DNA from 3 places in the Streptomyces sp. NPDC005811 genome. Region 3 is predicted to be linked to each of the others. Evidence: riboswitches for the same ligand, from Rfam matches in the RefSeq annotation. Region 3 holds a riboswitch; each other region holds the start of a gene.
The links. A riboswitch is a leader RNA that binds a small molecule or an ion and turns the genes downstream of it on or off. The one in region 3 is predicted to bind cyclic di-AMP.
Positions count from the first base shown of each region.

Region 1: another riboswitch for cyclic di-AMP. It lies ahead of ABZ490_RS18415 (NlpC/P60 family protein); the one in region 3 lies ahead of ABZ490_RS45685 (M23 family metallopeptidase).
Region 2: another riboswitch for cyclic di-AMP. It lies ahead of ABZ490_RS03985 (peptidoglycan DD-metalloendopeptidase family protein); the one in region 3 lies ahead of ABZ490_RS45685 (M23 family metallopeptidase).

Region 1 is NZ_JBEXXK010000015.1:158,477-165,731, forward strand. It holds gene ABZ490_RS18400 (NlpC/P60 family protein) at 1-456, opposite strand, end outside; gene ABZ490_RS18405 (hypothetical protein) at 969-1,322, shown strand; gene ABZ490_RS18410 (tellurite resistance/C4-dicarboxylate transporter family protein) at 1,300-2,307, opposite strand; gene ABZ490_RS18415 (NlpC/P60 family protein) at 2,399-3,568, opposite strand; cyclic di-AMP (ydaO/yuaA leader) riboswitch at 3,576-3,751, opposite strand; gene pcrA (DNA helicase PcrA) at 3,983-6,478, shown strand; gene ABZ490_RS18425 (M23 family metallopeptidase) at 6,559-7,255, opposite strand, start outside.
Region 2 is NZ_JBEXXK010000003.1:69,826-77,080, reverse strand. It holds gene ABZ490_RS04010 (Glu/Leu/Phe/Val dehydrogenase dimerization domain-containing protein) at 1-584, shown strand, start outside; gene ABZ490_RS04005 (TetR/AcrR family transcriptional regulator) at 654-1,286, shown strand; gene ABZ490_RS04000 (SGNH/GDSL hydrolase family protein) at 1,316-2,101, opposite strand; gene ABZ490_RS03995 (DUF6250 domain-containing protein) at 2,228-2,965, opposite strand; gene ABZ490_RS03990 (hypothetical protein) at 2,949-3,530, opposite strand; gene ABZ490_RS03985 (peptidoglycan DD-metalloendopeptidase family protein) at 3,705-4,706, opposite strand; cyclic di-AMP (ydaO/yuaA leader) riboswitch at 4,711-4,869, opposite strand; gene ABZ490_RS03980 (alpha-galactosidase) at 5,174-7,255, opposite strand, start outside.
Region 3 is NZ_JBEXXK010000070.1:39,673-46,927, forward strand. It holds gene ribA (GTP cyclohydrolase II) at 1-577, opposite strand, end outside; gene ABZ490_RS45670 (MarR family transcriptional regulator) at 694-1,212, opposite strand; gene ABZ490_RS45675 (dihydrofolate reductase family protein) at 1,296-2,426, shown strand; tRNA gene ABZ490_RS45680 (tRNA-Met) at 2,444-2,517, shown strand; cyclic di-AMP (ydaO/yuaA leader) riboswitch at 2,773-2,939, shown strand; gene ABZ490_RS45685 (M23 family metallopeptidase) at 2,947-3,993, shown strand; gene ABZ490_RS45690 (aldo/keto reductase) at 4,127-5,083, shown strand; gene ABZ490_RS45695 (PrsW family intramembrane metalloprotease) at 5,094-6,404, opposite strand; gene trmB (tRNA (guanosine(46)-N7)-methyltransferase TrmB) at 6,527-7,255, opposite strand, start outside.

The sequences.
Region 1 (7,255 bases), on a different contig from region 3:
GCCCACGCGGGTGACGGCGGCGGACTGGCGGTCGCCGGCGCGTTCGGCGAAGGCGGCGCCGTCGAGGTACTGGTCGGGGTCGTCGGAGAGCGCCAGTTGCACGGCGGGGTCGAGGCCGCCGCTGCGGTACTGCGCCGCCGCGATCGTGCCCAGGGCCTCCCGTGCCTCGTTCAGCTTCTCCTCCTTGCGGGCCGCCTCGTCCCGCAGGGTCCGCAGACGCTGTTCGGCGGCGGTGGCCTTCTCCTGCGCGCCGTTGTACTGCTCGGTGGCCGTCTCCGCCTCCTGGTACAGCCTGTCCACCTTGACCTTGACCTGTGCGGTGGTCAGCTGGGGCTCGGCCTGGCCGGTTCCGTCGAAGGCCGTGGCGGTCGCCGCGCCCGCGAGGGCGAGGGTGAACGCCGTACGGGCCGTCTGGCCGCCGAGCGAGCGCTGTCGGGGCTTGCGGTGCGCTGCCACGTGGGACTGCACGTCCTTTCGTACGACCGCCTCGGCCGGGGGCGTCGACCGTCGTCAGGACGGACCCACGGCTGTCAGGCGGCCCCTCGGCCGTCGGGGGAGCGGACGGACGACCGAGGGAGGCGCTGACGTGTCCGGCGGCGGCCCGCACAGGGGGAGCGGGACGCCGCCGGACCTTCTCGGCGGTGGTGTCCGACTGCCGCCCCTGGCCGGGCGGCGGTGGGGAGCCGGTCACCTGGGGCAGGACGCTAGGCCCGGCGGTGTCGGGTCGGTGACCTGATGTGCGGAAAAGGCATGAGCGGACCACCGGCTGACAGTTTCTGCACGGCGGGCCGGGCCGGGGGCGTCGGGTTCGCGCGGCGCGATGATCGATGCCGCGATTCCGGGGCGGCCCGGCGTGGCGGGATGCTATGGACGCATATATGCGAGTGCCGGCACCGGGGGAGGGCCGGTGCCGGGAGGTGGGGGCCGGTGTCGGGTCGCGGGAGCCGGGCTGATTAGCATCCGGCCTCATGGACGTACTCATCCATCTTTTCGTCGGCCTCCACATCATCGGCATCGCCGCGCTCCTCGGCGGCTTCCTCACCCAGATGAAGGCGATGGGCCAGGGCACGGCCCGTTTCGTCCCCGCGATGCTGCACGGCGCCGCGACCATGCTGGTCACCGGGGTGATCCTGGTCGGCCTCAACCAGGCCGACGACCAGCCCCTGAACAACATCAAGATCGGGGTGAAGCTGGCGCTGCTGGTGGTGATCCTCGGCCTGGTCTATGTGAAGCGGGACGACGAGAAGGTGGAGAAGCCGCTGTTCGGCCTGGTGGGCCTGCTGACCGTGGCGAACATCTTCATCGCCGTCCTGTGGACCTGACAGCCCCGACGGATCCGCCGAACCCGGTGATCAGGGCCGCCGTGGCGACCGCCAGCCAGGCCGCCACCGCGACCCACAGCAGCACCTCCCCGGGCCCCTTCAGCCCCGGGACGTCGGCGGCGGTGGCGACGGACATCGTCGCCACCGCCGTCATCCCCAGCGGGAACACGGTCGCCCATCGCCGTACGTCGTAGCGCGGCCGTGGCCGGAGCACCTCGGCGGCGAGCAGGACGGCGTACCAGACGAGGGCGAGGACGAGCAGCGCGATCGTCATCCCGCGCAGGACGCCCCGGTCGTCGGCGTTCCACAGGTACAGCGCGTGGTCCGCGTCGATGAGCCGCGCCCCCGCGAGCGCCGAGACGGCGAGCGCCCCGCCGGCCACCCACTGGTCCCCGGCGCCCTCGGTGACCTGCCGCCAGTCGAACAGGATGAGCATGCCCACGTAGAGCAGCAGGCCGAGCCAGAACAGCACGAGCGCGGTGTGCGCGGGCCAGGAGAGGCTCTCGGCCTTCGCCAGGGTCGCGCCCAGCACCGCGAGCCCCTGGGTGGCCACGCAGCACAGGAACACGGCTCCGGGCAACCGGCGGGCCCGGTGGCTCAGGACGCGGCGGGCGAGCTGCCGTACGACATCCGTCATCAGCACCGGCCACAGTACGGCCGCCAGCGCCACCAGCGCCCAGGCCAAGGACTGCCGGCCCAGCGCCGAGACGCCCGTGCCGAGCACGGTCGTGGCGGCCACCGCGGTCAGCCCGGCCGGTGTGGCCGCCTCGGCCAGCCAGCGCCGGCGCTCCCACAGGAGGCGTACGGCGAAGTCTGCGGCCAGCGCCACCCAGGCGGCGGCGGCCAGCGCCAGCGCGGCGTGGGACAGGACCTCGTGCCTCGCCAGGCGCAGGCCGATCGACAGGATGCCGGTGGCCAGCACGGCGGCTCCGGCCGCCGGCGGACGCCGCGCCCACCAGGCGCGAAGGGAGGAGGTGCCGGGCATGGGCCCGATGCTAGGGACGTGAGGCGGCTCACGCGGCGGCACACGCGCGTAGTCGCAAAAAACGACCTGCACGCGTGTGCCCGCACAGGGCTCAGGCCGGGCGGACCACGCTGTGGATGCCCGACTCGCCGTCGTAGTAGATCGACTCCTCGCGCACGTACGCGCCCGGCTTCGGGGCGTGGATCATCATGCCGTTGCCGATGTAGATGCCGACGTGGCTCATGTCGTCGTAGAAGAAGACCAGGTCACCGGGGCGGGCGTCGGCGAGGGAGACGGTGGTGCCGGCGTTCACCTGGTCGTACGTGGTGCGCGGCAGGGAGACGCCGGCGGCCTTCCAGGCGGCCTGGGTGAGGCCGGAGCAGTCGTAGGAGTCGGGGCCGGTGGCGCCCCAGACGTACGGCTTGCCGATCTGCGCACGGGCGAACGCGAGCGCCTTCTCGGCCTTGGTGGTGTACGAGGCGTCCGACGACGACGAGGACGAGGAAGAAGACGAAGAAGAAGTCGAAGACGACGAAGAGGAGGACGTGCCGGTGTCCTGCTGGGCGGCCTGGGCCGCCTGTTGCCGTGCCAGCTCGGCCGCCTCGCGCGCGGCCTCCTCCTGCTTCTGCTTCTCGATCTCCGCCAGCCGCGCCTTCTCCTGGGCCGTCAGCTGCGCCAGCAGCTCGCGCGCGTCGCCGAGCTTCTTCTGGACGGAGGCCTTGGCGGTCTTCAGGTCGCTCTGGGCGTCGTTGAGCGTCGCCAGGCTCTCGGCGGCCTCCTGGCGCTTGCGCATCGTCTCCGACTGCTCGGTGACGTAGTCGTCGACGGCGCCCTTCTGGCGGTCGGTCAGCCGGCCCATCAGCTGCGTCTGGTCGAAGTAGTCCTGCGGGGAGTCCGCCAGCAGGAACGTCGCCGTGTCGGGCGCGGAGGCACCGGTGCGGTACTGGGCGGCGGCGAAGGAACCGAGTTCCTCGCGCGCCTCGTTGAGCTTCTGGGTGCGCCGGGCGACGTCGTCGAGGAGACCGTCCACCTGCTTGCGCTGCTTGGTCGTCTTCTCCTTGGCGGCGTTGTACTTCTCGGTCGCCGACTCCGCCTGGCGGTAGAGGTCGTCGACCTTCTTCTCGACCTCCTCCAGGCTCGGCTTGCCGTCGTCGGAGGGGGCGGCGTTCGCCGACTGGGAGAGCAGGGCCACGGAGGTGAGCGCGGCGGTGGCCAGGGCGGGCGTGCGTATGCCTGCCGCGCGGTTGCCCTTGAAGCGCGGCTTGCGGTGCTGCGACGCCAAGAGAGGCGACTCCTTCCATCGTCCGCCTACCGGGTTAGCTGTCGGGTTCGGGCGGATGGTTCGGAAGGGCGCCCTACGGCCGTCTCCCGCTGGGGAAGTCGGGCCGATTCACCCCGGGGTCTCGGTGGGTCCCCGGCTCCGGCTGCCTCACAGGGGGCGCACCGGACTCGGCGGAGGCCGTACGGCCCGGCGAGGTTCGCCGGTGGGGATCCGCGTGGCCTGCCCGGAACGGTAGCCAACTCGTGTGGCCCGTGTGAAGGTTGATGGGCGATATGCCCGATACATTTTTGTTACCTTGCGCAAAGCCGGGACATGGGATCACGTGCTGTGATATCGCCGCCTCGGAAGGTGAGGGCGGGGATGTTCGGGGGACGGCCGCGCGTTGTCAGTGGGGCACCCTAGACTCGGAGAGCGATGAGCAGCCTCTTTGACGACAGCTTCCTGGCGAACCTCCAGGCCCCCGCGGGCCATGAGGAGGAATCCCCGCCGCCGCCCGAGGACGATCACGTTCCGGAGTCGCTTCCGGACGATCTGTTCGGCGGGAAGTTCGACGCGCCCCCGGACCGGGACGCCTACTACCGCGACGGCGCCCCCCGCCCGGCGATCGACGCCGCCGCCCTCCTGGAGGGGCTCAACGACAACCAGCGCGCGGCCGTCGTCCACGCCGGCACCCCCCTGCTCATCGTCGCCGGCGCCGGCTCCGGCAAGACCCGTGTGCTCACCCACCGCATCGCCCACCTCCTCGCCGAGCGCGGCGTCCACCCGGGCCAGATCCTCGCGATCACCTTCACCAACAAGGCCGCGGGCGAGATGAAGGAGCGCGTCGAGCAGCTCGTCGGCCCGCGCGCGAACGCCATGTGGGTGATGACCTTCCACAGCGCGTGCGTGCGGATCCTGCGGCGCGAGTCGAAGAAGCTCGGCTTCACGTCCTCCTTCTCGATCTACGACGCCGCCGACTCCAAGCGGCTGATGGCCCTGGTCTGCCGCGACCTGGACCTCGACCCCAAGCGCTTCCCGCCGAAGTCCTTCAGCGCCAAGATCAGCAACCTGAAGAACGAGCTGATCGACGAGGAGGACTTCGCCGCCCAGGCCGGCGACGGCTTCGAGAAGACCCTCGCCCAGGCCTACGCGATGTACCAGTCCCGGCTCCGCGAGGCCAACGCGCTCGACTTCGACGACCTGATCATGACCACGGTCAATCTGCTGCGCGCCTTCCCCGATGTCGCCGAGCACTACCGCCGCCGCTTCCGCCATGTCCTCGTCGACGAGTACCAGGACACCAACCACGCCCAGTACGCCCTGGTCAGGGAGCTGGTCGGCACCTCCGAGCACCCGGTCGACGTACCGCCCAACGACTACGACATACCGCCCGCCGAGCTCTGCGTCGTCGGTGACGCCGACCAGTCGATCTACGCCTTCCGCGGCGCGACGATCCGCAACATCCTCCAGTTCGAGGAGGACTACGCGGACGCGACGACGATCCTGCTGGAGCAGAACTACCGCTCCACGCAGACGATCCTGTCCGCCGCCAACGCCGTCATCGAGCGCAACGAGTCCCGCCGCCCCAAGAACCTGTGGACCAACGCGGGCGCGGGCGCGCGCATCACCGGCTATGTCGCCGACACCGAGCACGACGAGGCGCAGTTCGTCGCCGACGAGATAGACCGCCTCACCGACGCGGGCGACGCCAGGTCGGGCGATGTCGCGGTCTTCTACCGCACCAACGCCCAGTCCCGTGTCTTCGAAGAGGTCTTCATCCGCGTCGGCCTGCCCTACAAGGTCGTCGGCGGCGTCCGCTTCTACGAGCGCAAGGAGGTCCGGGACGTCCTGGCCTATCTGCGCGTCCTCGCCAACCCGGAGGACTCCGTCCCGCTGCGCCGGATCCTCAACGTCCCCAAGCGGGGAATCGGCGAGCGCGCCGAGGCGATGATCGACGCCCTCTCCCAGCGCGAGAAGATCAGCTTCCCGCAGGCGCTCAAGCGCGTCGACGAGGCCTACGGCATGGCCGCGCGGTCGACGAACGCGGTGAAGCGGTTCAACGTGCTGATGGAGGAGCTGCGGACGATCGTCGAGTCCGGAGCGGGCCCCGCGACCGTCCTGGAGGCCGTGCTCGAACGCACCGGCTACCTGGCCGAGTTGCAGGCCTCCACCGACCCGCAGGACGAGACCCGCATCGAGAACCTCCAGGAACTCGCCGCTGTCGCCCTGGAGTTCGAGCAGGAGCAGGCCGAGGGGGAGGGCGCTGCCGCCGGGGGGCTCGCCGCCTTCCTGGAGCGGGTCGCGCTCGTCGCCGACTCCGACCAGATCCCCGACGAGGACGAGGAGGGCTCCGGCGTCATCACCCTGATGACCCTGCACACCGCCAAGGGCCTGGAGTTCCCGGTCGTCTTCCTCACCGGTATGGAGGACGGCGTGTTCCCGCACATGCGCGCCCTCGGCCAGGCCAAGGAGCTCGAGGAGGAGCGCCGCCTGGCCTATGTGGGCATCACGCGCGCGCGGGAGCGGCTCTACCTCACGCGGTCCTCGCTGCGCAGCGCCTGGGGCCAGCCGTCGTACAACCCGCCCTCCCGGTTCCTGGAGGAGATCCCGGCGACCCATGTGGACTGGAAGCGGACGGGGGCGAGCGCGCCCGTGTCCTCCGGTCCGGTGTCCGGCGTGGCGGCCTCGCTGTCCTCGTCCCGCTCGCGCTCCTCGGCCGCCGGTGCCTCCGGCTTCGCGACCCGCCGGGGCGCGACGGAGAAGCCGGTCGTCGCGCTGGCCGTCGGTGACCGCGTCACCCACGACCAGTTCGGGCTGGGCACGGTCGTCGGCGTGAAGGGCACGGGAGGGAACGCGGAGGCGACCATCGACTTCGGCGACAGCAAGCCCAAGCGGCTGCTGCTGCGGTACGCGCCGGTCGAGAAGCTGTAGACAGCCGCAGCGCACATGAGTGAGCCCCCGCGTGCATGGCGGGGGCTCGGGGGCTCATCGCACCACAGGCGGTCGAGGCGTTACGTCGGGTCCAGCCCGTGGCTGCGCAGCCACGGCAGCGGGTCTATCGGCGAACCGCCGGCCGGCCGGACCTCGAAGTGCAGGTGCGGGCCGGTGGAGTTGCCCGAGTTCCCGGAGTAGGCGATCGGATCGCCGGCCTTCACCGTCGAACCGGAGGCGACCCGGTAGGTGGAGAGGTGGCAGTACCAGGTCTCCGTGCCGTCCTTGGCCGTCACGATCAGCATGTTGCCGTAGGCGCTGTTCCACTGCGTCCGTACGGTGCCGTCGGTCGCCGACATCACCGTCGTGCCGTAGGAGACGGGGAAGTCGATGCCGGTGTGCTGGGACATCCAGTTGACGCCGGCCTGGCCGAAGTAGGCGCTCAGTCCGCGCTGGGCGACCGGGAGGGCGTACTTCGGGCGCAGCCGCTCCTTGCGGGCCGCCTCCGCCGCCGCCTTCTTCTTCTCGGCCGCCTGCTGTTCCTTGAGGTCGATGCGTTCCTGCGTCCGGCTGGCCCGGTCGGCGAAGTTGTCGGCCTCGGCACTGAGCGTCTCGAGCTGGGAGTCCAGCTTGTTGTTGGCGGCGGACGGCTTCACCGGCTGCGCGTCCGAGGCGGTGGCCGTGGTGTCCTTGTCGTCGCCGCCGGTCAGCGTGCCGACGGAGGCCGCGGCGATGCCGGCGACACCCATCACGCACGCCGAGGGCACGGCCACGGTG
Region 2 (7,255 bases), on a different contig from region 3:
GCGGTGCCACGGCACGCTTCCTCACGCGCGCGGGGCTGACGGTCGTGGCGGTCGCCGACGTCAAGGGCACGATCGCCAACCCGGACGGGCTGGACGTGGAGGCGCTGCTGTTCGCGCGCGACGCCCACGGCACGGTGGACCGCGCGGTGCTGCGGCCCGGCGACCGCGAACTGCCGGGCGACGCCTGGCTGTCGGCCGAGGCGGAGGTGCTGGTGCCGGCCGCGGTGTCGTACGCGATCGGCGCCGACGAGCAGGGGCGGATCAGGGCCCGCTGGATCGCCGAGGCGGCCAACATGCCGGTGCTGCCGGAGGCGGAGGCGTCGCTCCACGCGCGCGGGGTGACGGTGCTGCCGGACGTGGTGGTCAACTCCGCGACGAACGCCTGGTGGTGGTGGACGCTGTTCGGGGACGTCGGCGCGGACGCGGACGAGGCGTTCGCGTACACCCGCCGGTCGATGCGGGCGCTGGTGGAGCTGGTCCTGGCGCGCGCCGCGGCGGACGGGACGACCCCGCGGGCCGCCGCGCACGCGGTCGCGGCGGAGCGGCTGCCGGTGATCGCGGAGCGGTTCGGCAGCCACCGCTGAGGGCGTCGGCGCAGGTCGAACGGGCTGCGCGGAGCGGTGCCGCACAGGGCCCCTGTGTAGGGTGACGCCGTGGCGAGGGTCCGGTTGAGCGTGGCCGAGCGGCGCGAGGAGCTGCTGCGGGCCGCCATCGAGCAGATCGAGGCGCGGGGCGTGGCGGCCGTCAGGATCGCCGACGTGGCCGCGGCGCTCGGCGTGAGCAACGCGCTGGTCCTGTACCACTTCTCGACCAAGGAGAAGCTGGTCGCCGCCGCCTTCGCGTACGCCGCCGAGGACGACCTGGCGCATCTGCGCAAGCTGCTCGGCCGCCGCACGACCGCGCTGCGCCGGCTGCGGGCCGCGGTGCGCTGGTACGCGCCCACCGGCCAGGCCAAGGGCTGGCGGCTGTGGATCGAGGGCTGGGCGGTGTGCCTGCGCGAGCCCGCGCTGCGGGAGGTCGCCCGTGACCTGGACCGTGCGTGGAAGGCCGCGCTGGCCGAGGTGATCGCCGAGGGGGTGGCCGCGGGTGAGTTCACCTGCCCCGACCCCGCCGCCGCGGCCCTGCGCCTGACGGCCCTCCTGGACGGTCTGGCCGTACAGCTGACGTCGTACGGCGGCACGGTGTCCCGGGTGAGGGCGCAGGAGTGGGTGGAGGAGGCGCTGTCCCGGGAGCTGGGCACACCGGTGGAACCGGCGCCGGCGGCCGCCGAGGACGGGCCCCTCTGAAGGGCCGCCCCCGACCGCCCGGCCCTGCGTCACGCCACCGAGGCGATCCGGTTCCTGATGTCCTCCGGCGACAGCGCGCCCTTCGCCGTCACATGGTCCCCGGACGACTCGCCCCGCAGCCGCCGTCCGATCCACGGCACGAGGTACTCCCGCGCCCAGTGCACGTCGTCGCGCCGCACGTCCAGCGTCCCGCGCGGCGGCAGCGGCGGCCATGCCTGCTCCGGGTCGGCGGGCACCTGGAGTCCGAGCGCCAGCCCGGCCCGCAGCGCCACGCGCGTGTGCCCCTCGGGGGACAGGTGCAGCCGGTCGCCGTCCCAGGCCCGGCGGTCCTGTACGGACTTCAGGGACCACAGGTCGAGCACCGGGCAGCCGTACCGGTCGGCGACGGCCCGCACATGTCCGTTGTAGGTGGCGATCTTCCCGCGCAGGTGCTTGAGCACGGGAACGCCCCGGGTGTCGAAGCCGGTGGTCACCATGACCGTGCCGGCGACGGCGGTCAGCGAGGCGATCGCGCGCTCGAAGCGCTCGGCGACCTCGTCGGGGTCGGTGCCCGGACGGATGATGTCGTTGCCGCCCGCGCAGAAGGAGACCAGGTCCGGCGCGAGCTCGACGGCCCGCGGCAGCTGGTCCTCCATGATCTGGTCGAGCAGTTTCCCGCGCACCGCCAGGTTGGTGTACGCGAAGTCGCCCTCGGGGCGCCGGTCCGCGAGGAGTACCGCGAACCGGTCCGCCCAGCCGACGAACGCCCCGTCGGGGCCGGGGTCGCCGACGCCCTCGGTGAAGCTGTCCCCCACCGCCACGTACGACCCGATCACTGATCTGCTGTCATTCTTCGAATCGTCTGCCACAACGGTTCATGATTCCCCTTCGAATGTGGCCTACGCGACCGTAGGAAGGGGTTGACGGGCGGTGACATAAGCCACTCCTAAAGACTGCGTCAATCAGGGAATAAGCGCCCACGCCCGGAAGTTGGCGATGCGGAAATGGCTCCAGGTGGTGCGGAAGGCGAAGTGTCCCCGGGTGTACGGCTCCGGGTCGGCGTAGTCGAAGACGAGCCGTCCGTTGTTCCACCAGCGCTGGGTGGAGCCGTCGGACACGATCCGGACGTGGTGCGGCGCGTTCGCCACCAGCAGCGGCTCGGTGTAGTCGTAGACCAGCGGCCGGACGCCCGCCTCGCCGACGTAGCGGCGCAGCCGGGTGGTGGTGTTGGTGTTGGCGCCGTAGCCGACGTAGTACGTCTTCAGGTAGTCGTACTCGGCGAGGGCGCCGCCGCGCGGGGTGGCGAAGAGATCGTCCGGGGAGCGGACGTCGACGGCGTTCCAGAAGTTGTTGAGGTCGGAGACACGGTCGTTGACGCCGCCCGCGGAGACCGGCGTGGCGACGTACTCGAGGACGTACGGCCCCGCGAACGGCCGCGTGAACCACAGGGTCGCCCCGGCGGGCACGTCGACCTCCAGGACGCCGTGCGAGGCCGTGACGGTCCCGCCCCGCTCCAGTTCCACGGCCCACTGTCCGAGGCCGTGCCGGAAGTCGTCGCGGGCGAGCAGCCTGCGGTGACGGAACCCTCTGGCGTGACCTGGGGCATGGCCGGTGGCGGACGCGGCGGCGGCCGTCGGGCCGAGGGCCGCCAGGGCGGCGCCCGCCGCCAGTGCTCCGAATGCTCTACGCGTGGTCGTCACGTCGGTCGGCTCCTCGGGTCGTGGTGAGGGCGGGACGGGGGATCCGGCGGGTCTCGGTGCCGAGATGGTGGTCGGTGTACGTCGAACTGGAGACCACCGCGGACGGTCCGGACGAGGCGGTACGCGGGGTTCTGGGCCAGGGCGCGGATCCGCGTGCCGGTCGGCTCGGTCGTGGTGCACAGGCGCCGGTCAGGTCGCCGCGGGTCACCAACATGGTGACCAGGCTGCGGTGTTCGCCGTCGAGGTGGGCGCTGCCGAACTGCCCGCCGGAGGGGCCGTCGGCGACGAAGCCGTCCGGTACGGACTGCCGGGTGCGCTCGGCGCCGGTCGCGCCGTCGGCGAAGTCGGCCCCGGCCGCGGTGTGCACCAGCACCTCCGCCCGTCCGTCGCCGTCGAGGCCGCCGGGCCGAGCGTGCCGCACGGCGTACGTCCCCGCGCCCGGCGAGGTGTCCCGGCAGGTCGTCGTCGACCTGCGCGGCGGCGTGCGGTTCAGTCGGCGGCCGTCCTCGTCGGCCGCCTGTCCCGCGGGGGCGACGGTTCTTGGCAGAAAGCGCTTGCCCTTCACGGGGATCACTGTGTCCCCACCCTGGCCCGGCTGTCGATGGGGCGAAAAGGGATGCCACGAGACCGCAATACGACAATCATGAACACGCAGAACGAAGGCCGGGCCCGGGGCTCGGGTCCGGCCTTCGTTCTGCGTGTCAGGCGGGCGCGTCAGGCGGGCGCGTCAGGCGCGGGGTCAGCCGACGGCGACGCCGTGGGAGCGGAGGTAGCCGACCGGGTCCACGTCGGATCCGTAGTTCGGCGTGGTGCGGATCTCGAAGTGCAGGTGCGGGCCGGTCACGTTGCCGGTGGCGCCGGAGAGGCCGATCTGCTGGCCCGCGGTCACGGTCTGGCCGGCCGAGACCGAGAGCTGCGACAGGTGGGCGTACTGGGCGTAGTAGCCGTCGTTGAGCTTGATGACGACCTGGTTGCCGTACGCGCCGCCCCACCCGGCGGAGACGACCGTGCCCTCGGCTATGGCCTTGAGGGAGGTGCCGGTCGGGACGACGAAGTCGACGCCGGTGTGGTAGCCGCTGGACCACATGCTGCCGGCCACGCGGTAGCCGGTGCCGACGGTCGCGCCGGACACCGGGAGGGTGTAGCCGCTGGAGGCGGTGGCGCTCTCGGCGGACCGGGCGGCCGTGTCCGAGGAGGACGAGGACGACGACGCCTTCGTGTCGGAGGACTGCGAGGAGGACGACTGCGTCGACTTCGACGAGGACGAAGAAGACGACGAGGACGACGAGGACGACGAGGACGACGACGAGGAGCCGGTCGACGACTCGGTGCTCGCGGCCTTCGCGCCGAGCGACAGCTTCAGGCCGGGGTGGATCAGCGAGGGGTTGCTGCCGACGGCCTCGCGGTTGTCCGCGTACAGCTTCTGCCAGCCGCCGCCGACGTGCTGCTCGTCGGCGATCCTGGCGAGGTAGTCGCCGGCCCGCACGGTGTAGCTCCGGGCGCTCGCGGCGGACTTCCGTGTCGTGGCGGAGGCCTGGACGGCACTGTCCGCCACCGACTGGGAAACGGTCTGCGCGACGGCCTGGGAAGCACCCTGGGAAACCGACTGCGGGGTGGCCGCGTGGGCGCCGGTGGCCCCCATGAGCGGGAGGGCGAGTGCGGCCCCGCCGGTTCCGGCGACGGCGATGGAGCGGGTGAAGCGCTGGGTCTTCGGGCGGCGGTGCTTACCCTTCGCGGGCATGGCGAATTCCTCTCCGGCGCCTGCGAGGTGAGCTGTCGGGTGCGGACTGGAGATGCCCGGCCGCGACGGGTCGCGGCTTTACCCCAAGCCTGTTCCGGAGACCGGAACAGGCGGTTCTGCCTGTGGGTCCCCCGCTCCTGCCGTGCACGGGTGAGTGTGCGGATTCCGGGCGGCGGCAGGATTCGGCGTCCGTCCGGATTGGTCTGGAACGTAAGCGACCAAGACGCACAGGAACAAGCAGTGGTTGCCCTGTTCACGTCTTTCTCTTGATCCGCTGTGCGAATTCCCAGTGACGCTCCGTGCATCTGGCACCGGGAATTTCGGCTAACGCCCTTGAAAAGCACTTTGATTACGTGAGCATGACGGGCGACGCAGGGTCACGAATATGACCCTGCTCACGTAATACCCCTCCAGGATCCCTTATTCCAGAGCGAGTTGGAACGAAGGATTCAATTCGGACAGAACCCTCAGATGCGACGCAGGCGGATAACCGTCGCATCGAGGTCACCGCGCAGCCCGGTCCGCAGCCCGTGGTGCAACAGCACCGCACCTCGGTGGACTTCGCCCGTTTCGCGGCATTCGTACGACGCCGTCGGGTCCAGGCCGCGCAGGCGCAACGCCGCGACCGGCTCGCCGTAGCGCTGGGCCTGGAGCCAGGCGAGGACGACGGTCTCGTCGCCGCCGACGTACTGGACGGCGCTCAGCCCGCCGGCCGGAGGGCGCAGCCGGTACTGGTCGCCGTGCTGGACGAGGGGCCGGATCTCCTTGTAGAGGTCCACCCAGCGGCGGGCCTCGGCGAGTTCCTCCTCGGTCCACTCGGAGAGGTCGCCGCCGACGCCGAGCACCCCGGCCATGGCGCTGACGAACCGGAAGCGCAGCGAGCTGATCCGGCCGTTGAGCTGGGTGTTGGGGCTGTCGGTGACCCAGGCGGCCATCACGCGTGCGGGGTGGATCTGGCTGAAGCCGTGCTGGATGTCGAGCCGGTCGAGCGGGTCGGTGTTGTCGGAGGTCCACACCTGGTCGGTGCGGGCGAGGATGCCGAGGTCGATCCGTCCGCCGCCGCCCGAGCAGGACTCGAAGGCCACCCCGGGGTGGGCCGCCCGGAGCCGGTCCAGCAGGGCGTAGAGGGCCCGGACGTGGTCCACCCACAGGCGCTGCGGGTAGGGGTCGTCCGGCCAGCCGGCGTCGGTGAAGCAGCGGTTGAAGTCCCACTTGACGTAGTCGATGGGGGCGCTGGACAGCAGGCCGTCGAGCCGCTCCCAGAGGTACTCCTGGACGTCCTCGCGCGCCAGGTTCAGCATGAGCTGATTGCGGAACTCCGTCCGCTTTCGTCCCGGTTGGAACTGGACCCAGTCGGGGTGCGCCCGGTACAGCTCGCTGTCCGGGTTGACCATCTCGGGCTCGACCCAGATGCCGAACTGCATGTCGAGCGCGTGCACGTAGTCGGCGAGGGGCTTGAGGCCCTTCGGGAAACGGTCCGGGTTGGGCCACCAGTCGCCGAGGCCGGCGTGGTCGCCGGTGCGGGCGCCGAACCAGCCGTCGTCGACGACGAACAGCTCCACGCCGATCGCCGCGGCCCGCCGGGCGAGGGTGGCCTGCTGCTCCTCGGAGATGTCGAAGAAGGTGGCCTCCCAGGAGTTGAAGAGCACCGGCCGGTCCCGGCCGGCGTCCGGGATGACGTGGGCGCGCTGGTAGGCGTGCCAGGCGCGGCTGGCCCCGCCGAAGCCGCCGTCGGTCCACAGTCCGGCGAACAGGGGCGTGGTGAAGGACTCCCCCGCGGCCAGCCGCAGCAGCCCGGAGTCGTCGTGTCCGGCGCCGCCGGTGATCTGCACGCGCGCGTCGGGGAGTTGGGCGACGGCGATGCGCCAGGAGCCGGACCAGCCGAGGGCGCAGCCGTAGACCTCGCCGCGCTCCTCGGTCGCGTCGGTGTCGAGGGCGACCCAGGGCAGGTACTGGTGGCCGGTATGGCCGCGCCGGCTGCCGATGATCTTCTCGCCGTAGGTCAGCGGGGCCTGCACGAGACGGGACTCGGCCGCCCAGCGGCCGTGCAGATGCGACAGCCGCCAGTCGTCGCGCTCGGGCAGGGTCCAGGTGGCGGAGTCGGCGCGCAGCAGCTCCAGTGGCTCCTCCCCGTCGTTGCGCAGGGTCGTCCGGCGCTCCACGACGTCGCCGCGCATCCGGTAGTGCAGGGTGATCACCAGGGCGCCGTCCCGGAAGTGCAACAGCAGCTCGGCGCCCGAGTCGTCGGTGTCCTGGATCTCGTACGACGCGAAGGTCCACTCGGTGCCGCGGCGCCCGGTGCCGGTGCGCACGGACAGGGCGGGGCGGACGAAGCGGGGGCCGCCCTCCACCGGGTACTCCTCATGCCCGTCCAGCGCGGCCTCGAAGGACGCGCGGCCCGCGAAGGGCACGGCCGCCAGCGCCTCCGCGTCGGCGAGCGCGATCCTCGGCCCCCAGTGCAGATGCACCAGTTCGTCGGCCTCGGTGAGGTGGAGGGCATAGCTGCTCCCAGGCCCCGAAAGGAGCCAGGTACGGCCGCCCGCGGCGAT
Region 3 (7,255 bases):
CGCGCAGGTAGCGGACGTTGTGCGGGGTGGTGAACACACCGGTCGGGACCCGGTCGTGGACGTCGATGCCGAGCTCCCGCAGCTGGTCGGCCTTGTCGGGGTTGTTGGACAGCAGGTCCAGGCTGGTGACGCCGAGGGCCTGCAGCATTTGGGCGGCGGCGGTGTAGTCGCGGCCGTCCTCGGGCAGTCCGAGGGCGGCGTTCGCCTCGTAGGTGTCCAGGCCCTGGTCCTGGAGGGCGTACGCGTCGAGCTTGTTGTAGAGGCCGATGCCGCGGCCCTCCTGGCGCAGGTAGAGCAGGATGCCGCCGGTCTCGGCTATGCGCTCGACGGCCTCGCGCAGCTGCGGGCCGCAGTCGCAGCGGGCCGAGCCGAAGACGTCCCCGGTGAGGCACTCGGAGTGCAGCCGGACCAGCGGGACCGTGCCGGGCGCGGGCTCGCCGAGCACCACGGCGACATGCTCCTGCTCATCGGCCAGGCCGTGGAAGGTGACCAGCTCGGCGTCGACGGAGTAGCCGTCGTGGAAGCGCAGCGGAACCCGGACGCGGGCGCGCTGGGTGGCGGCGGGGGTGTCGGGCATGCGGGTCTCCCGGGGCGAGTGCGGTCGGTACGGCTTCTGCTTCAGATTTGAAGCAGTGTGCCGGGTGAGACCCTACCCCATGCTTTAAATTTGAAGCAACGTGATTGTGGCCCGGCTCACGAGCTTCCGGAACATCCCGATGAACGCCTGCGCCACGGCAGTTCTTCCGGCAGCGCCTCGCCGTCTTCCTGGAATCCGGCGACCACCTGCGTGAAGATCTCCTCCAGCTGGCGGACCTGCTCGGGGGTGAGCCGGTCGAAGAGGCCGGTGCGGACCGTCTCCACATGGCCGGGTGCCAGCCGCTCCAGGGCCGCCATGCCCTCCTCCGTCAGCACCGCGACACTGCCGCGCTTGTCCCAGCGGCAGTCCTCGCGCCGCAGCAGACCGTCCTTCTCCAGCCGGGTCACCGCGTACGTCAGCCGGCTGCGCGTGATCTTCAGCGATTCCGCCAGATCGGTCATCCGCAGCCGCCGCTCGGGGGACTCGGACAGGTTCGCGAGGATGGAGTAGTAGAGATGGGGCATGCCGGCCTCCTGCTGGAGCTGCCGGTCGATGGCGTCCTCCAGGAGGAGATAGCCGGCGACGTACGCGCGCCAGGCGCGCTGCTCCTCGGGGGTGAGCCAGCGGGTCGTCATGCCTCCAGTGTAGGTTTGTTTCAAACTTGAACCAAGACCCACCTCGTTGCCGAAACAGTTCGTGTCCCAGGGGAGCCGCGCCGATGCCGTACCCATACGTCCTGCTGTCCGCCGCCGTCTCCCTCGACGGCTATCTGGACGACACCACCGCCGAGCGCCTGCTGCTGTCCAGCCCCGCCGACTTCGACCGCGTCGACGAGGTACGGGCCTCGGTCGACGCGATCCTGATCGGCGCCGGCACCATCCGCGCCGACAACCCCCGGCTGCTGGTGAACTCCGCCGACCGCAGGCACGCGCGCGTGGCGGCCGGAAAGCCGGAGTACCCCCTCAAGGTCACTGTCAGCGGCTCCGGCGACCTCGACCCCGCCGCGCACTTCTGGCACACCGGCGGCGACAAGGTCGTCTACACGACGGACCGGGGCGCCCGGCGCGCCGAGGCGCTCGGCATCGCCGCGGATGTCGTCCCGCTCGGCCCCGACCTGGACTGGCGCCGCCTCCTCGAGCACCTCCACGACGAGCGCGGCGTACGGCGGCTCATGGTCGAGGGCGGCGGCACGATCCACACCCAGCTCCTCCAGCAGGGCCTCGCCGACGAGGTCCAGCTCGTCCTCGCCCCCCTCTTCGTCGGCGACCCGGACGCGCCCCGCCTCTTCGGCCCCGGCGCCTACCAGGGCGGACGGCTCCGGCTCACCGAGACCCGGCGGATCGAGGACGTCGTCCTCATGCGGTACGAGCCCACCGCCCCCGGCACCGGCCCGCTCCCCTCCGCCGCCGACCGCCACTGGCTGGCCCTCGCCTGTGAGCTCGCCGCCCAGTGCCCGCCCTCCGACACCGCCTTCAGCGTCGGCGCGGTCATCGTCGCCGCCGACGGCACGGAACTGGCGCGCGGCCACTCCCGCGAGGCCGGCGACCCCGTCGTCCACGCCGAGGAGGCCGCCCTCGCGAAACTCGACCCGGCCGACCCCCGGCTGGCCACGGCCACCGTCTACAGCAGCCTCGAACCCTGCGCCCGCCGCGCCTCCCGCCCCAAGCCCTGCGCCCGCCTCATCCTCGACGCGGGCGTGCGCCGGGTGGTCACCGCCTGGCGGGAGCCGGACACCTTCGTGACCGCCGCCGACGGAAACGGGCTGCTGACGGCCGAGGGCGTGGACGTCGTCGTCCTCCCGGAGTACGCCGAGCGGGCGAGGGTGGCGAACCTGCACCTGAGCGGGTGATACAGTTGTTTCAACGACGCGGGGTGGAGCAGCTCGGTAGCTCGCTGGGCTCATAACCCAGAGGTCGCAGGTTCAAATCCTGTCCCCGCTACTGAAGGCCGAGGGCCGGAATCCGAAAGGGTTCCGGCCCTCGGTGTATGCGTCGCGCGTTCTCCGTCCGGCCCTGCAAGCGGGCTGTGTGTGTACTGTGAATTCCGGCAACTCGCCCGTTTTTCACCGGTCATGGCCCGAAAGTCCAGGCCAAAAAAGGTTGTTGATCAAGGGGAAGAGCTTGGAAAGCTACGCCCGGGTCTATTAACGTTCGATAACGCAGCGCGGTCGTCCCAGCCGTCACAAGAGTCGGCTCCGTGCGCACGCGTCGAATCCCGCAAGGGAACCGGGGAACCACCATCTTGGGGTGAATCGCACGGAAGCGTCGTGAACTCGTAGAGTCACGAACGGTTTACGCGCGTAGGAGACCTTCCCGCTCCGAACCCGTCAGCTAACCCGGTAGGCGTCGGAAGGAAAGGAGTGCGCCCGCGTGGCGTCCAACCGGCCTGCTCCCGAAGCCCCCTTCGTGCCGAGCCAGCGTTCCTCTTCCGACACCTTCGGCTACGGCAGCTACCGCAGCGAAGAGGGCCCCTGGGAGGAGTGGAATCCCACCGAGGAGTCCCTCGCCCCGGCACGGGGCAAGCACCGGGTCGCCAAGCAGCGCGGCGGCGGCGGATTCGCCCGCAGCTCCACCGTCCTCGGCGTCGGCGTCATAGCCGCCTTCAGCGCCGGCGGCATGGCCAGCGCCAACACCGGCAAGCCCCCGGTCTCCATCTCCATGCCGGACCTGCCCTCCGTGGGCTCCCTCATCTCCGACGACGACTCAGGCCAGGACGCCGCACCCGCGCTCTCCGGCTTCGGCGCCGAGGCCTCCACCGCCACCGACCGGAGCGGCGCCGCGGCCGACGCCGGTGAGGCGCTGCGCGAGCGGATCATGGCTCAGGCCGAGTCGCAGCAGACCCAGGTCGCCGACCGTGCCCAGGCCGCCGCCGAGGCCGCCGCGGCCAAGGCGGAGGCGGCCGCGGTCGCCAAGGCCGAGAAGGACGCCAAGGCCGAGGCCGCCGCCGCGAAGGAGAAGGCCGAGCAGGCCGCCAAGGAGAAGGCCGAGGCCGCGCGCCTGGCCGAGCTGGCCAAGCAGTACACGCTGCCGACCTCCTCGTACACGCTCACCGCGACCTTCGGTCAGGCCGGTGCCTACTGGTCCTCCGGCTACCACACCGGCCTCGACTTCGCCGCCCCCACCGGCACCCTGATCAAGGCCGTCCACAGCGGCACCATCACCGAGGCGGGCTGGGCGGGCTCCTACGGCTACCGCACCATCCTCACCCTGGACGACGGCACCGAGCTGTGGTTCTGCCACCAGTCCTCGATCAACGTCAGCGCGGGCCAGAAGGTCGGCACCGGTGACGTGATCGGCCGCGTCGGCGCCACCGGCAACGTCACCGGCGCCCACCTCCACCTGGAGGTCCACCCGGACGGCGCCGCCAACGGCATCGACCCGATGGCCTGGCTGCACAGCAAGGGGCTCAACCCGTAAGGGTGCCGTCCTACGGGCGCGTCCAACTGATGCCGCCCTTGCCCTTCCCGGAGCGGTCCTGTTCACACGTTCTTCGTACGCTTCGGCGCGGCGGACGGAATGGGCCGCTCCGAAGCCGTTGTTGACGTAGGACATGACTTCTCTGCGCAAGCTCGGCTCCTCGGACCTCGAGGTCTTCCCGCTCGCCCTCGGCGGCAACGTCTTCGGCTGGACCGCCGACGAGGCGACCTCCTTCGCCGTCCTGGACGCCTACGCCGCCGCCGGCGGCAACTTCGTCGACACCGCCGACTCCTACTCCGCCTGGGTCGACGGCAACAGCGGCGGCGAGTCCGAGACCATCCTCGGCAGGTGGGTGCACAAGCGCGGCAACCGCGACGACGTCGTCATCGCCACCAAGGTCAGCCAGCACCCCGACTTCCCCGGCCTGACCGCCGCCAACATCAAGGCCGCCGCCGACGCGTCCCTCACCCGCCTCGGCACCGACCACATCGACCTCTACTACACCCACTTCGACAAGCCCGAGGTGCCGGTCGAGGAGATCATCGGCGCCCTGGACGAGCTGGTGAGGGCCGGCAAGGTGCGCCACATCGCCGCCTCCAACATCTCGCCCGAACGCCTCCGGGAGTCCCTGGAGTTCTCCGACCGCGAGGACCTCGCCCGGTACGTCGCCCTCCAGCCGCACTACAACCTGGTCTCCCGCGACACCTACGAGGGCGGCCTCCAGGACCTCGCGGCCCGCTCCGGCCTCGCCGCCGTCCCCTACTTCGCCCTGGCCTCCGGCTTCCTCACCGGCAAGTACCGCCCCGGTACGACGGTGGAGGGACCGCGGGCCGCGGGCGCCGGCAAGCACCTCGACACCGAGCGCGGCGTCCGCGTCCTCGCCGCCCTCGACGAGATCGCCCGGGCCCACGACGCCGAGGTCGCCACCGTCGCCCTGGCCTGGCTCGCCGCCCGGCCGACGGTCGTGGCCCCGATCGCCTCCGCCCGCACCCTGGACCAGCTGCCGCCCCTGCTGGCGGTGGCGGACCTGGAGCTGACGGACGAGGAGATCACGTGGCTGACGACGGCCTCGGCCCAGGCATCCGCGTAACCTCCGACCCCTACGACCGATAGGGGTTCTGGACGGGGTACGGCCCCGCCGGATACCCGTACCCGTAGTACCCGTGGGCGTTGCCGTGCCCGTGGGCGTTGCCGTACCCGTGCGGGGTGCCGTAACCCTGCGGGCTCCCGTACCCGTAACCCGGCCCGGGCGCCGTGGGCACCGTCATCCGCGCCGCATGGTCCAGCGCCGGGCGGGCGACCTCCCGGCGCCGCCACAGCTCGTTCAGCAGCTCCCGCTCCCGTACGACGAAGTCGTCGCCCGCCCGGCCGCCGCGCCCCCGGTGCCGCAGGAACGCCAGCGAGGTCGCGTACGCCTCGTACTCGGCGACCGCCCGCGCGGCCGGGCGGCCCAGATGCCGCTTGGCGTACTCGCGGGCCAGCCGCCGCGCCCGCATCGAGCCGAGCGCGTACGGCTCGGCCGGGGTCAGCCAGCCGGCCGCCGTGTACGCCGGCAGTTCCTCGCGGACCGTGCGCAGCTCCCGCTGCCGGGTCCACACCGCCAGCCAGGTGAGCAGCCCGAACGCGGGCACCATGAAGGACGCGTACACCGCGAAGAACCCGAAGTCGCCGAAGGTCGAGGAGCCGTTCCACAGGGCGTGCATGCCCATCGCGAGGAGCAGCCCGCCCAGCGGGAACAGCACGCGGCGCACCTGCCGGCCGTACCCGGAGCGCGCCGCGAGCCCGAAGCCGAGGCCGGTGAGCACGGTGAACAGAGGGTGCGCGAACGGAGACATGACGATCCGCACGAAGAAGGTCGCGGCCGTCACGGACGCGATGCCGCTGTCCCCGCTGAGCTGGTCGGTGCCGAACGCGGTGCCCAGATAGAGGATGTTCTCGGTGAACGCGAAGCCGGTGGCGGTGATCCCGGCGACGACCAGCCCGTCGACCGGCCCGGTGAAGTCCCGTCTGCGGAAGAGGAACACGAGCAGGATCGCGGCGGCCTTGGCGGACTCCTCGACGACGGGCGCTATGACCGTCGCCCCGAGGGTGTCCGCGCCGGACGGATCCGCCGTGGCGGTGGCTATCCAGCGGGTGGCGAAGCTGTTGGCGACGATCGCGATCAGCGCGGCCGCGCAGGCGCCCCAGGCGAAGGCGAACACCAGATTCCGCCAGGGCCCGGGCTCCACCCGGTCCAGCCAGCGGAAGGCGGCTATCAGCAGCGGCACCGGCAGCACGGCGAGCCCCAGCCCGACCAGGAACCCCTCGGTGCCGGTCTGCTCCCGCACCAGCGCCAGGATCACCAGCCCGGACAGCGTGAGCAGCGTGATGAGGGCCCCGTACCGCACCCATCTCCTCCGCCACCAGTGCACCCGCCGGTGCCGGGCGTCCTCGGCCGGGCCGTCCGGGTGCGGTGGGTACGGCGGAAACGGGTGACTGATGGCCACGGCATCGACCCTAACGAGGGAGGGGACTGTGGTGGACGGTCTGTCGGTCAGCGATCGCCGTGCTGTACGCGACGGAAGAGGAGGTCGTTCACCACATGCCCCTTGTCCAGCCCCTGGCCCTCGAAACGGGTCAGCGGCCGGAACGCGGGCCGGGGCGCGAAACCGCCGTCTGCCTGCGTGTTCTCGAAGTCGGGGTGTGCGGTGAGGACGTCCAGCATCTGTTCCGCGTACGGCTCCCAGTCGGTCGCGCAGTGCACGGTCGCCCCCGGCCGCAGCCGCGTCGCGGCCAGGCTGAGGAACTCCGGCTGGATGAGGCGCCGCTTGTGGTGGCGCTTCTTCGGCCAGGGGTCGGGGAAGAACACGCGCAGCCCGGCCAGCGAGTCGGGCGTCAGCATCTCCCGCAGCAGGATGATCGCGTCGCCGTTGGCGACCCGGACGTTGTCCGTCCCGGACCGGTCGGCGAGGTTGAGCAGATTGCCCTGACCGGGGGTGTGCACATCCACGGCGAGGACATTGATGTCCGGGTCGGCGGCCGCCATCTGCGCGGTGGCCTCGCCCATCCCGAACCCGATCTCCAGCACCACGGGTCTGTCGTTCCCGAACAGCTCGCCGAGGTCGACGGCATGCCCGTCGATGTCGAGGCCCCACCGCGACCACAGCCGTTGCAGCGCGTCGGCCTGCCCGGCCGTCACCCGGCTGCGCCGGGGCTGGAAGCTTCTGATCCGCCGCTCGAAGTGCGACCCGGCGGGGTCGGCCTTCGGGCCGTCGGGGAAGCG